DNA from 2 places in the Bradyrhizobium barranii subsp. barranii genome. Region 2 is predicted to be linked to the other one. Evidence: riboswitches for the same ligand, from Rfam matches in the RefSeq annotation. Region 2 holds a riboswitch; the other holds the start of a gene.
What was found. A riboswitch is a leader RNA that binds a small molecule or an ion and turns the genes downstream of it on or off. The one in region 2 is predicted to bind S-adenosylmethionine.
Positions count from the first base shown of each region.

Region 1 (7,080 bases), 620 kb from region 2:
TCGTCGTCGCCACCGCGCGCATCCTGCGGCGCGTCTGGCAGATCTATGTCGCCCACGTCTTTCTGTTCACGATCTTCCTCGCCGAAATCTCCTACGTTGCGACCAGGTTCGAGAACCCGCTCTACACCGAAGAGATGGGCATCATGGATTTCCTCAAGCAGCCCGACGTCACGATCGTGCAGGCGCTGCTGCTGCGCTTTCGTCCGGTCAACATGGACGTGCTGCCGCTCTATATCGTGCTGATGCTGGCGCTGCCCTTGATCTTGTGGCTGATGAAATGGCGGCCCGACGTGACGCTCGGCCTCTCGGTTCTGCTCTACGCGGTGACCTGGGAATACGACCTGTATCTGTCGGCCTATCCGAACGGCTTCTGGGCGTTCAATCCCTTCGCCTGGCAATTGCTTTTCGTATTCGGCGCATGGTGTGCGCTCGGAGGTGCGCGACGCATGTCGCGCATCCTGGCGTCCCGCGTCACGATGTGGATATCAATCGCCTATCTGGTCGCGGCGTTCTACGTGACCCTGACCTGGTATGTGCCGCAGCTCTCCCACTTCATGCCGAGGCGGCTCGAGCAGTGGATGTATCCGATCGACAAGGCCGATCTTGACGTGCTGCGTTTCACGCATTTCCTGGCGTTCGCCGCGCTCACCGTTCGCTTCCTGCCCCGGGAATGGCCGGGCCTGAAATCGCCCTGGCTGCGGCCGCTGATCCTCTGCGGCCAGCATTCCCTGGAGATCTTTTGTCTCGGCGTCTTCCTCGCCTTCGCCGGCCATTTCATCCTGGCCGAAGTCTCCGGCGGCGCAGCCATGCATGCGCTGATTAGTCTCTCCGGAATCCTGATCATGTGGGGCGTTGCCTGGGTGATTTCATGGTACAAGCGCGTGGCTGACAAGAGCGGTGCGAAAACCAAAAACGCCGTCGGCAACGCCGATCTGGCGGGAGGGGGCTGATGAAGGCGAAGGTTCTCCTGAGCCTGGTCCTGCTGTGCGGTAGCCTCGCCGCGCCCCTGGCGCGCGCGGGCGATGCCGTGCCGGCTGCTCCGGCCGCGCCCCCGGCCTGCGAATTGCCATCCTATCTGCTCACCACTGAAAGCCAGCTTCCGAGGGTCGCCGATGCCATCAAGGCCGGCAAACCGCTCGAAATCCTGGTCATCGGCAGCCGTTCGACCACGATTCCGGCCTCGGAGGACAGCTCCTATCCGGCGCGCATGCAGGCCATCCTGCAGGACAGGCTGCTGCCGTCGGAGACCGTGCACGTCTCCGTAGAAATACAGAGCAAGAAGACGGCCGAGGAGGCGGCCGCCACCTTCGTTAAGCTGATGGAAGCAAAAAGGCCTACTTTGGTCATCTGGCAGACCGGGACTGTGGATGCTATCCGAGCGATTGATCCCGATGATTTTCGCGGGGCGGTGACCGAAGGGGTTTCCGCGCTGCAAAAAGCAGGGGCTGACGTCGTGTTGATGAACTTGCAGTACAGCCCGCGTACCGAAACCATGATCTCGGTGCCGCCCTATCTCGACAATATGCGGGTGGTGGCGCAGGAGCATGACATCCCGCTGTTCGACCGTTTCGCGATCATGCGGCAGTGGAATGATCAGGGTCAATTCGACCTGTTCAGCCCGTCCCGCGGGCCAGAGCTGGCGAAACAGGTCCATGACTGCCTTGGCCGGGCGTTGGCACAGTTTGTGATCGACGCAGCCCATCTGGGGCCGGCCCAGCAGCAAAATTGAGGTCTAGCGTTAATGAGTTCTCTCCGCCCTTTTTGGTTGACGGCATGGCTGGCTGCGCCCGCGGCGGCTCTGCTGATGCTGACGCCGGTGTCGCTGGCACCAGTGCAGGCGCAGGCCACGCAGGCAACGCCCGCGCCGCAGCAGGCCGCTAGTCCGGCTTCCGCTTCGCCCTCCCAGACCACCGTCGCCGCGACGTCCCACGAGCAGCGCGGCGTGACCGCCCGCGCCATCGACAAGGTGAAGCAGGTGGCGAAATCCGCCGGGGACATTTTCAGCCGCGTGCCCTGCCTCACGCCGAAGGGTGGCTCGAAGGCGATGGGCTCGCTACCGCATGTCGCGGGCAAGCTCGTCGCCGGCAAACCCGTCGTGATCGTTGCGTTCGGCTCGTCGACGGCAGGCTATGGCGCGAGCTCGCCCGATTTCAACTATCCGAACCGTCTCGCCGCGCAGCTCCGCCGGCAATATCCGACCGCCGACATCACAGTCATCAACGCCGGCGTCGGCGGCGAGGACGCGCCCGAGATGATGAAGCGCCTCCAGAAGGAGGTGATCGACGTGCATCCGGATCTCGTGATCTGGCAGGTCGGCACCAATGCGGTGCTGCGCAATCTCGATCCCGGTGACACCGCCAAGATGGTCGAGGACGGCATCTCCCGCATCCAGGCCGCTGGCGGCGCCGACATCGTGCTGGTCGACCCGCAATATTCGCCAGCCGTCAACCAGCGCAAGGAGAGCGCCGGCAAGATGGTGCACCTGCTCGGCAAGGTCGCCGAGCTCCGTCACGTCGGCATCTTCCCCCGCTTCGAGGTGATGCGCGACTGGCACGAGAATCAATCGATCCCGGTCGAGAGTTTCGTGATCGCCGACGGCCTGCACATGAACGATTGGGGCTATGCCTGCTTCGCGCAGATCCTCGGCGACGACATCATCCGCTCCGTCGGCCAGATCAAGCTCGGCGTCAACGTGCCCGCCGACGTGCGGACGTATCGGCCGATGTAGGTTTTCGCTTCACCCTCCCCTGGAGGGGGAAGGTCGCTTCGCATGCAGCGAAGCGGAATGCGGAGCGGGGTGGGGTGACGGTGCTTCCGCATCGAATACTGCCCGAGCGGAGAGATCACCCCACCCCGCTCGCGCTTCGCGCGATCGACCCTCCCCCTCCAGGGGAGGGTAAGAGCCTCACGCCTTCTCCAGCGCCGCGGTCAGATCCTCGATCAGATCATCCACATGCTCGAGCCCCGCCGAGAAGCGGATGAAGCCCTCGCTGATGCCGAGCGCGGCACGATCCTCCGGCTTGAGGCGCTGATGCGTCGTGGTCGCCGGATGCGTGACGAGGCTCTTGGCATCGCCGAGATTGTTCGAGATTTTTGCAAGCTTGAGCTCGTTGAGCACGCGGAACGCACCCTGCTTGCCGCCCTTCACCTCGAAGCCGACGAGGGTCGAGCCGCCGCGCATCTGCTTCTTCACGAGAGCTGCCTGCGGATGATCGGCGCGGCCGGGATAGACCAGGCGTGAAATCTTCGGATGGCTCGCCAGCACGTCGGCGATGCGTCCCGCCGTCTCGGTCTGCGCGCGCACGCGCACACCGAGCGTTTCCAGGCCCTTGAGCAGGACCCACGCGTTGAACGGCGAGATCGACGGGCCGGTCTGGCGCATGAAATTGTGGATGTGCTCGGCGATGAACGCTTCCGACGACAGGATGATGCCGCCGAGACAACGGCCCTGGCCGTCGATGTGCTTGGTCGCGGAATAGACCACGACGTCGGCCCCTAGCGCGAGCGGGCTCTGCCAGATCGGTGTCGCGAACACGTTGTCGACGACGAGCCGCGCGCCGCCGCTGTGCGCGATCTCGGCGATCCCTGGAATGTCGAGCACGTCGAGCGTCGGGTTGGTCGGGCTCTCCAGGAAGAACGTCTTGGTGTTCGGCCTCAAGGCGCGCTGCCACTGGTCGAGATCGAGACCGTCGACCAGCGTCGTCTCGATGCCGTAGCGCGGCAACAGATCCTGGATGACGTAGAGACAGGAGCCGAACAGGGCGCGCGAGGCCACCACGTGATCGCCGGCCTTCAGCGGCGCCAGGATCGCGGTCGTCACCGCGGCCATGCCGGTCGCGGCCGAGCGGGCGGCTTCGGCGCCTTCGAGCTCGATCATGCGGCGCTCGAACATCGAGATAGTCGGGTTGGAATAGCGCGAATAGATGAAGCCGGGGTCCTCGCCCTTGAACCGCGCCTCGCACTCCTCGGCGCTGTTGTAGACGTAGCCCTGGGTCAGGAACAGCGCCTCCGACGTCTCGCCATATTGCGAGCGCAGGGTGCCGGAATGGACCAGGCGGGTTTCAGGACGGTATTGCGTGGTGGACGCCGGGGACTTCGACATAGGACCTCCTCTGCGTGACCATCGAAAATGGTCACAAAAAAACCGGCCTGGATAACTTCCACGGGCCGGGATCACAGAGGTCCCCGGCCTGTTTAGCGACTTATTTAACGTGGCTGCAAGCCGGCCGGCTCAAATCACCACGGGATAAGTGATGCTCATATTCCGCAATGGCCTTTCCGTCAAGGCGTCCATCGGATAGCCGTAAAAGGCTGCTATTTCCCGCATGTCCGGATGCATTTGCCCCCTGACGAGGACCCCCGGTTGAGCTTCACGGTTGCCGCCGACGCCAATGGTATCCTGCCCGACCGCATGATCGCGGCGATGGCGAAGGCGGGCCTCATCCTGCCCGCTTATGACTTCGTCGAAAGCCAGATCCAGCCGGCGAGCCTCGACCTTCGCCTCGGCGACATCGCCTATCGCGTTCGCGCCAGCTTTCTGCCGGGTCCCGGCGCGACCGTCGCCGAGCGCATCGACGAGTTAAAGCTGCACGAGTTCAGCCTCGCCGATGGCGCGGTGCTGGAGACCAACTGCGTCTACATCGTGCCGCTCCTGGAAAGCCTGGCGCTGCCGCCGGAGATCGTCGCCGCCGCGAACCCGAAAAGCTCGACCGGCCGGCTCGATGTCTTCACCCGTGTCATCGCCGACGGCACCCGACGCTTCGACATGATCGGCGCCGGCTATCACGGCCCGCTCTACGCCGAGATCAGCCCGAAGACGTTTCCGGTGCTGGTCAGCGAGGGCTCGCGCCTGAGCCAGGTGCGCTTCCGCACCGGAGATGCCATCCTCAACATCGACGAGCTCGAGGCGCTGCATGCGACCGAGCGTCTCGTCGATCTCGACGATGCCGATCTCACCGGCGGCGTTGCCGTCTCCGTCGACCTCTCCGGCGAGAAGGCCAACGGCTTCGTCGGCTATCGCGCCAAGCGCCACACCGGCGTCGTCGACGTCGACCGCCGCTCCGGCTATGCGGTGGAGGATTTCTGGGAGCCGATCTCGGCGCGTCCCGACGGCAGCCTGATCCTCGACCCCGGCGAGTTCTACATCCTCGCCTCCAAGGAAGCCGTGCAGGTGCCGCCCGATTACGCCGCGGAGATGGTGCCGTTCGATCCCCTGGTCGGCGAGTTCCGCGTGCACTATGCCGGATTCTTCGATCCCGGCTTCGGCTATGCCGGAGCTGGCGGGCAGGGATCGCGCGCCGTGCTCGAAGTGCGCTCGCGCGAGGTGCCGTTCATTCTCGAGCACGGCCAGATCGTCGGCCGTCTCGTCTACGAGAAAATGCTGGCGCGCCCCGACGCGATGTACGGCCAGCGCATCGGCTCGAACTACCAGGCGCAGGGCCTCAAACTATCGAAGCATTTTCGGGTGTAGCTCCACACTCTACTGTCATGCCCCGGCTTGACCGGGGCATCCAGTACGCCGCAGCCCCTCGATTGACTACTGCCGGGATGCAAGCTGAAATCCGGCTGCATGCGAGGTGGCGAGATGAGTGTTCAATCCGAACTCGACGCAAGAATCCTCGATGACGTCGCGGACGCGCTGATCTATTCGGATCGCTCCGGCACCATCACGCGCTGGAATCGTGCATCGACCACCTTGTTCGGCTTCTCCGCCGCCGACGCGCTCGGCCAGAACCTCGATCTGATCATTCCCGAACATCTGCGTGCCGCGCACTGGAAGGGCTTCGAAGCAGCGCTTGCCACCGGGGCGATGAAGCTTGCGGGCAAGCCGACGCTGACCCGCGCGCTGCACAAGAGCGGACGCAAGCTCTACATCGAGATGACCTTCGCGCTGGTGCGCGATGCCGGTGGTGCCGTGGTCGGATCGGTCGCGATGGCGCGCGACGTCACCGAACGCGTCGAGCGCGAGCGCGCGGCCGGGCTTGCGCAAAATTCGTGATGCGGAATTGACGGGCTGGCGTGCAGGGCGCTCTGCCTGAGCGTCAGGTTGCCTCGCACCGGTCGCGGTGACACACTCGATCAAAACAACGATCGGGAGCGAACATGGCCGCCGCAACAGACGCAGCACAAGAAGCGCAATGGAAGCGCTGGCGCGCGGTCGCCGACCTCTATCACGCCTACTTCACCGGCCTCATCCTCACCGTCGTCACACGGCGTGGCACGGCGGATGCTGCTGAATTCGTCTTCCGCGTGTTTCGCCGCCAGCAGCAGGAGCGCTTCCTGCCGGGGCTCGAAAAGCTCGGTCTCAATCATCTGCCGCCGGCGGTGGCCGCCGCGCAATATCATTATCTCTCAAACTGGATCGGCGGCGTGCATGTCGAGTACATGTATGAGAGCGACCGCAAAGCCTGGATCCGCTATCCGCCGCCGCGCTGGATCTGGAAGGGCACCGCGATCTGCGGCGTGCCGGGTGAGGTCAGCCGCGCGATGCTGCGCGGCTGGCACGCCAACAATGGCGTCGCGCTCGGCGATACCAGGCTCGGCTTCGTCTGCACCAAGCAGAGCGTCGATGGTCAGGATGGGCTCGAAGGCTATTATTATCAGTACGACCACCCGCTCGAGCTGGATCAGCGCCTGGTCTTCGCGCGTCATCTGGAAGCGCCGCTGTTCGATGCGAAGACTGCGCCTGCGCTACCTGTTTCGAGCTGGCCAAAACCGCGGCTGGAAAAAGCCTATCGCAACTACGCGATGGAATATGTGCGCACCGCCGCGCCCGTGATGGTGCAATTGTTCGGCCCGGAAGACGCCGACTATCTCCTGCACCTCACCGGCAAGCTGATCGGGATGCAGTATTTTGACGAGGTCGCGGCGGCACTGTCCATGAGCCGCGGTGGCGCCAGCGAGTTCGCAGCGTTCCTGAACGCTCTGTTTGCCGCGCAGGATGACGCTGCCGAGACGACGGCATCAGAAGGCACGTTTGAATTTCGTCAGCAGAGTTGGAAGCTGATGGATGACGTCGCCGACTATCATCGCGCCTGCACCAAGGTGCTGGAAGGGTTGTTCGAGGGGCTCGCTGCCGGA
Region 1 covers NZ_CP086136.1:797,063-804,142, forward strand. The annotation lists gene J4G43_RS03895 (OpgC domain-containing protein) at 1-950, shown strand, start outside; gene J4G43_RS03900 (SGNH/GDSL hydrolase family protein) at 950-1,729, shown strand; gene J4G43_RS03905 (SGNH/GDSL hydrolase family protein) at 1,742-2,728, shown strand; gene J4G43_RS03910 (O-succinylhomoserine sulfhydrylase) at 2,906-4,102, opposite strand; SAM riboswitch at 4,174-4,253, opposite strand; gene J4G43_RS03915 (2'-deoxycytidine 5'-triphosphate deaminase) at 4,334-5,470, shown strand; gene J4G43_RS03920 (PAS domain S-box protein) at 5,585-5,998, shown strand; gene J4G43_RS03925 (hypothetical protein) at 6,103-7,080, shown strand, end outside.
Region 1: another riboswitch for S-adenosylmethionine. It lies ahead of J4G43_RS03910 (O-succinylhomoserine sulfhydrylase); the one in region 2 lies ahead of metX (homoserine O-acetyltransferase MetX).

Region 2 (7,080 bases):
CGACGGCGTCACGCAAAACACCTTCGTGGTGAATTGGAGCAAGGGCCGCAGCAGCGTGTTCGGCCTACCGGCGGTGCCGGATCGCGTCTCCATCGTGTTCGACGATCCCGTCATCAATCGTCTCGACGGCAGCGTGCAGGTGCCGCTCGCGCGCGCCAAGCAGGTCGAGCTGCACGGTCGCCTCGCAGACGGGTCGCGGTCGGATCATCCTGTGATCGAGACCGTGCTGCACGTCGCGCAGGGCAGCATCCAGGGTGTTCATCCCTTGCTCGCCGAGCCGTTCGAGGCGGACACGCGCGCGAAGATCACGGGCCTCTCCGACCTCACGCCAAAGCCGTGGCCGCAACGCTTCCGCGAGATCCAGGCCGCCGGCGGTCACATCGAGATCGTGCAGTCGCGCGTCCAGCAGGGCGAGATGATCGCGGTTGCGGCCGGCACGCTCGGCCTCTCGGCCAATGGCCGACTCGACGGTGAGCTGCAGATGACGGTGACGGGCCTCGAGCGCGTGATCCCGGCGCTCGGCATCGAGAAGATGCTGGAAGAGGGTGTGCCGCAGGCAACCCTCGACCGCGTTGCGCCCGGCGTGAAGTCGCAGGACCTCAACAATCTGTTCGGCGCCCTCGACCGCGCCGTTCCCGGCCTCGGCAAGGTCATCAAGCAGAACGCCAATGCCGGCGTTGCGGCCGGCATCAATTCGATCGGCACCGAGAGCACGCTTGAGGGCAAGAAGGCGAGGAGCTTCCCGCTGAAGTTCGTCGACGGCGCCGTGCTGCTCGGCCCGGTTAAGGTCGGCCAGATCCCGCCGCTGTATTAGGACGACGTCGCCCGCCACACGCTCCGTCGTCATGCCCGGGCTTGTCCCGCCTGCGCGGCCGAAGCCGCTTCGGCGCGGCGAAGGCCCAGGCATCCACGTCTGTCTTCAATCGTGGATGCGCGTGGATGGCCGGGGCAGGCCCGGCCATGACGGTGAGTGAGGAAGCGTTACGGCTTCTTGCCGAGCTGCGCATGCGGCCGGCCGAAATCCGGCGCCGCCGAATCCTGGCCGATCTCGACGATGCCGCGGCGGATGGCGCGCGTGCGGGTGAAGTGGTCGAACAGCGCCTCGCCGTCGCCACGGCGGATCGCGCGGGTGAGCTTGGCGAGATCCTCGGTGAAGGTGCCGAGCATCTCCAGCACGGCCTCCTTGTTGGCGAGGAAGACGTCGCGCCACATCGTCGGGTCGGACGCGGCGATGCGGGTGAAGTCGCGGAAGCCGCCGGCCGAGAACTTGATCACCTCTGACTCCGTCACCTGCGCCAGCTCGTCGGCGGTGCCGACGATGGTGTAGGCGATCAGATGCGGCAGATGGCTGGTGATCGCGAGCACGAGATCATGATGATCCGGCGTCATGATCTCGACCTTGGCGCCCATCGCCGCCCAGAAGGCGCGCAGCCGATCTGTGGCCGCCGCATCGACGCCTTCCGGCGGCGTCAGGATGCACCAGCGGTTGATGAAGAGCTCGGCGAAACCAGAATCGGGGCCCGAATGCTCGGTGCCCGCGACGGGATGCGCCGGCACGAAATGAATGGTCTTGGGCAGATGCGGCGCCATGTCCCTGATGATCGCGCCCTTGACCGAGCCGACGTCGGAGACGATCGCGCCCGGCTTCAGATGCGCAGCGATCTCCTGCGCCACCGGCCCGCAGGCCCCGACGGGAATGCAGAGGATGACGAGGTCGGCATCCTTCACCGCTTCCGCATTGGTCGCCACGACATGGTCGACGATGCCGAGCTCCAGCACCCGCGCGCGTGTCTTCTCCGAGCGCGCGGTGGTGACGATCTCGGAGGCCAAGCCCTGGAGCTTCGCAGCGCGCGCGATCGAGCCGCCGATCAGGCCGAAGCCGATCAGCGCAACGCGCTGGAAGTGCGGCGTGGTGCTCATTTGCCGGCCATGAAGTCGCGCAGGCCCTCGACGACGAGGCGGTTGGCCTCCTCGGTGCCGATGGTCATGCGCAGCGAATGCGGCAGGCGGTAGTTCTTTAGCGCGCGCAACACCAGCCCGCGCTTGGTGAGATACGCGTCGGCCTCGTCCGCGGTCTTGCCCGTTTCCGGGAAGTGGATCAGCACGAAATTGGCGACGCCCGGCGTCACCTTCAGTCCGAGCTTGCCGATCTCCTCGGAGAGCCAGTTGCGCCAGGTCTCGGTGAATTGCTTCGACATCGCCTGGTGCGCAGTGTCCTCGATCGCGGCGACCGCGGCATACATCGCCGGCGTCGACACGTTGAAGGGACCGCGGATGCGGTTGACCGCGTCGATGATGTGCTCCGGACCGAACATCCAGCCGACGCGCAGCGCGGCGAGACCGTGGATCTTGGAGAAGGTGTGCGTCACCACGGTGTTCTCGGTGGTGGCGACGAGCTCGATCCCCATCTCGTAGTCGTTGCGCGAGACGTAATCGGAATAGGCGGCATCGAGCACCAGCAGCACGTGCGACGGCAGGCCGGCGCGCAGCCGCTTGACCTCGTCGAACGGCACATAGGTGCCGGTCGGATTGTTGGGGTTGGCGAGCCAGACCAGCTTTGTCTTCGGCGTCACCGCCTTGAGGATGGCATCGACGTCGCAGGTGAGATTGGTCTCCTGCGCGACCACGTTCTTGGCGCCGACCGCCATGGTCGCGATCGGGTAGACCAGGAAGCCGTGCGTGGTCGAGATCGCCTCGTCGCCGTGGCTGAGATAGGTGTGGGCGAGCAGATTGAGGATCTCGTCCGAGCCGGCGCCGCAGATGATGCGGTTGGGGTCGAGCCCGAAAGAACGGCCGATCGCTTCGCGCAGCACGCGCGAGGTTCCTTCCGGATAGTCTTCCAGATGCGCCGCCACGTTCCTGAACGCCTCGATCGCCTTGGGCGAGGGCCCGAACGGCGTCTCGTTGGCCGAGAGCTTGAACACCTTGCGGCCCGGCTCAGCCACAGGGCTCTTGCCGGGCGTGTAGGGCGCAATATCTAGAATGCCGGGATTCGGCACGGGGCGTGACATCTTCAACTCCGGAAGTAGCTTTAGGCGGTTCGCGATCTACGATTTCGACCCGGTCGAGGGCACCGTATAGCGCGTTGCGTGGCTGCCGACGAGGGCCGTGGAGCGCACCGAGGCCCCCGCTTCGATCAGGGCAGCCTTGATCTTGTCGATGCTGGTGGCGCTTGTGACCGAGACCAGCAGCGCCGCGCCGTCGAAGGCGGTATCGGGCACCGCCACGATCTCGGCGAGCGGCGACAGCGCCCGCGCGACCTCGGCGTTCCACCCGGACACGCGCACGCTGAAGGTCTCGACCTCCGTCACCACGGCGCTGTCGGCGACGCGCGAGATCGCGAACACCGGCAGTGCGGCCGGATGGTCGGCGCGCTCGACGAAGGGCATCCGCGCGATGATCTTCGGCGCGCCGTCCGCTTCCAGCTCCAGCCACCATGGCGTGCGGCTCGAGGTCGCCGAGACCAGCGCCAGATCGCCCTTGGACTTCGCCACCGCTTCGACCGCGGCCTGCGCGCTGAAATGCGCGACGTAAGGCACCGTGAAGCCGAAATGGAAGCGCACGGAATCGCGCATCGCCGGCTCGCTCACCGAGATGTCGGCATGCACGGAGAACGGCGCCTGGACGTAAGTGAACGTCGAGATGATGACGCGCCAGATGCTCTCGACCGCGTCGAGCGGCAGGATGCCGCGATGGCGTTGTACGATGTCCCGCATCATGGCGGCCTCACGCGCCGGGCGGAACGCCGAGCCGACCTCCTGGGTCTGCTTCACCTGGATCAGGCGGTCGATGATGTCGCCGCGCTGCATCAGGAGACGATGCATGCCCTCGTCGATCGCGTCGATCTCCTTGCGCAATTCCTGGAGCGATGGTGGCGCGGGCGGACGTTGGGACATATCTGCGAGATGCTGGTGAGAGGCGTTCCAATGCGGGTCGGCCAAGGCCCATCGGCAAGGCCGGATCCGCTGCGATCGACGTCCTGATTAGGCAGTCGGCGCGGCGAAAGCAAAGAGAAATGCAAAGGGAAACCGGGCCTTTTCGGCCGGCCTTTCAGGGATGAATTTGGCTAATCCGGACCGTGACTTGACGAAAACCGCCCAAGACAGTAGCTTTTGCCCGTTCCGTGGTCATTTGAGCCGGCCGGCTTGCAGCCACGTTAAAAAACTCGCTAAACAGGCCGGGGACGCTTCCGATCCCGGCCGAACCTATCGTTCAGGCCGGGTTTTTCATGGCCTGATTCCAGCGGCAGCCTGACGGGTGTCGCAAACGAGGTCGATGATGGTTGGCGTGAAGTCTGTGCCGAGTCCCGCGATCAGTGCCGACGACCGGTCGCATGAGGCGGATCATCCGAATTCGCAGGTCGCGCAGTTCGGCGCCGAGCAGCCCCTGCGGCTCGATTGCGGCATCGATCTCACCCCATTCCAGATCGCCTACCAGACCTATGGCGAGCTCAACGCCGATCGCTCCAACGCGGTGCTGATCTGCCATGCGCTGACCGGCGATCAGCATGTCGCCAACGTGCATCCCGTGACCGGCAAGTCAGGCTGGTGGGAGACGCTGGTCGGTCCCGGCCGACCTCTTGATCCTCAGCACTACTTCATCATTTGCGCCAACGTGATCGGCGGCTGCATGGGCTCGACCGGGCCGGCCTCGATCAATCCGGCGACCGGCAAGGTGTGGGGCCTGGATTTCCCTGTCATCACCATTCCCGACATGGTGCGCGCGCAGGCGATGCTGATCGACCGGCTCGGCATCGACACATTGTTCGCGGTGGTCGGCGGCTCGATGGGCGGCATGCAGGTGCTGCAATGGACCGCGGCCTATCCCAAGCGCGTGTACTCCGCGCTGGCGATTGCCTGCGCGACGAGGCACTCGGCGCAGAACATCGCTTTCCACGAGCTCGGCCGCCAGGCGGTGATGGCCGATCCCGACTGGCACAACGGCCGCTACACGGATCAGGGCATCCATCCGCATCGCGGACTTGCGGTGGCACGGATGGCCGCGCACATCACCTATCTCTCCGACGCCGCGCTGCATCGCAAGTTCGGCCGCCGCATGCAGGACCGCGAGCTGCCGACCTTCTCGTTCGACGCCGATTTCCAGGTCGAGAGCTATCTGCGCTACCAGGGCTCGTCCTTCGTCGAGCGGTTCGACGCCAACTCCTATCTCTATCTGACCCGTGCGATGGATTATTTCGACATCGCCGGCGATCACGGCGGCGTGCTGGCGAAAGCGTTCGCGGGCATCGAGACGCGCTTCTGCGTGGTCTCCTTCACCAGCGACTGGCTGTTCCCGACCTCGGAATCGCGCGCACTGGTGCATGCGCTGAACGCGTCGAGCGCGCGGGTGTCGTTCGCCGAGATCGAGACCGATCGCGGCCATGACGCCTTCCTGCTCGACGTGCCCGAATTCTTCGATATCGCCCGTGCTTTCCTGCAATCGGCAGGGAAGGCGCGCGGGCTCACCGCCAGGATTGACTGACAAGGACGGCTAGCGATGTCTGTGCAGGAAGTGCTGCCGCTGGGCGGCGTTGCGACGGAGCAGTCCGGCCAGTTTCGCGCCGATCATCTGCTGGTCGCCGAGATGGTCAAGCCCGGCTCGAAAGTGCTCGACGTCGGCTGCGGCGAGGGCGATTTGCTCCAGCTTCTGGAGACCCGCGGCATCGACGGGCGCGGCATCGAGCTGTCGCGCGAGGGCGTCAATCGCTGCGTCTCCAAGGGCCTCGCGGTGGTGCAGGGCGATGCCGACACCGATCTCGTCAATTATCCCGACGACGCCTTCGATTACGTCATCCTGTCGCAGACGCTGCAGGCGACGCGGCAGCCGCGGGTCGTGCTGGAGAATCTGCTGCGCATCGGCCGCCGCGCCATCGTGTCGTTCCCGAATTTCGGCTTCTGGAAGATGCGGCTCCAGCTCCTGGTCGGCGGCCACATGCCGCGCACCGAGAATCTGCCGGCGACCTGGTACGACACCGCCAACATCCACTTCTGCACCATCAAGGATTTCGTCGAGCTCTGCGACGCGATCGACGTCAAGATGGAGCGCGCCGAGGCGCTGGATCTCTACGGCCGTCCGTTGCGGCTGCGATTGCCGTGGTGGGTGTGGAACATGTTCGGCGAGCAGGGCGTGTTCTTGCTCACGCGCGGGCAGGGGAAGTAGTTTCCGTCATTCCGGGCCTGTGCCTGTCGGCGCATCCCGGAATGACAGCGACTGGCAGTCTAATGCGCCGCCAGCGACCGCGGATCGCGCACCGGCCAGCGCCCGGCTTCCACCAGCGTCACGAACCGCTCCACGCTCTCGTTGAACAGCGCGGGTTCTTCGAGATTGAGCACGTGGCCTGATTTCGGAAACATCGCGAGGCCCGCCGCGGGCAGGTGCTTCTTCAAGAACAGGCTTGCCCCGACGCAGGGATCGTCTTCGTCGCCGCAGATGATCAGCGCGGGCGTTGCCACACCTCGAATGGCATCCGGCATCGTGTAAATCGATGGCCTGCCGCCCTGGAAGCCGCGCATCGTGTTCGCGGAGCCCTTGGCATCGTGGCGCGCCAGCGCGGCGTAGAAATCGCCGTGGCCGCGCGGGTCCTTCACCAGGAACGGAATCCGGCTCGGCGCCTCGCGCGTGACCTTTGCGACCTCGGCGGAGCCGAGCGTCTCGAACTGCTCGGCATTGGCGCGGCACTGCTTGCGCCAGTTGTCGAGATTCTCGATCTCCGATCCTGAGCCCACGCCGGCCAGCGTCATCGATAGCGCGCGCTGCGGCGCGTTCAATCCGATCTGGAGCGACGAATAGGCGCCCATCGACAGGCCGACGAGATGCGCGCGCTCGATCTTGAGATGATCGAGCACCGCGAGCGCGTCGGTGTAGAAATGCTTGTAGGTGTAGACCTCGCCATCAGGCACGTCCGACGGCGTGTAACCGCGCGCAGAATAGGTGATGCAGCGATGGCCGCGCGAGAAGTAGCGCATCTGCGGCTCCCAATTGGTGTAGTCGGCCGCGAACTCATGCAGAAAAATAATCGGCGTTCCCTGACCCGCTTCTTCGAAATAGATGCGGACGTCGTCCCTGGTCGTGGCGTGGGGC
Region 2 covers NZ_CP086136.1:1,418,022-1,425,101, forward strand. The annotation lists gene J4G43_RS06950 (DUF2125 domain-containing protein) at 1-814, shown strand, start outside; gene J4G43_RS06955 (prephenate/arogenate dehydrogenase family protein) at 982-1,920, opposite strand; gene J4G43_RS06960 (pyridoxal phosphate-dependent aminotransferase) at 1,917-3,011, opposite strand; gene J4G43_RS06965 (chorismate mutase) at 3,048-3,896, opposite strand; SAM riboswitch at 4,114-4,193, shown strand; gene metX (homoserine O-acetyltransferase MetX) at 4,279-5,481, shown strand; gene metW (methionine biosynthesis protein MetW) at 5,497-6,159, shown strand; gene J4G43_RS06980 (alpha/beta fold hydrolase) at 6,219-7,080, opposite strand, start outside.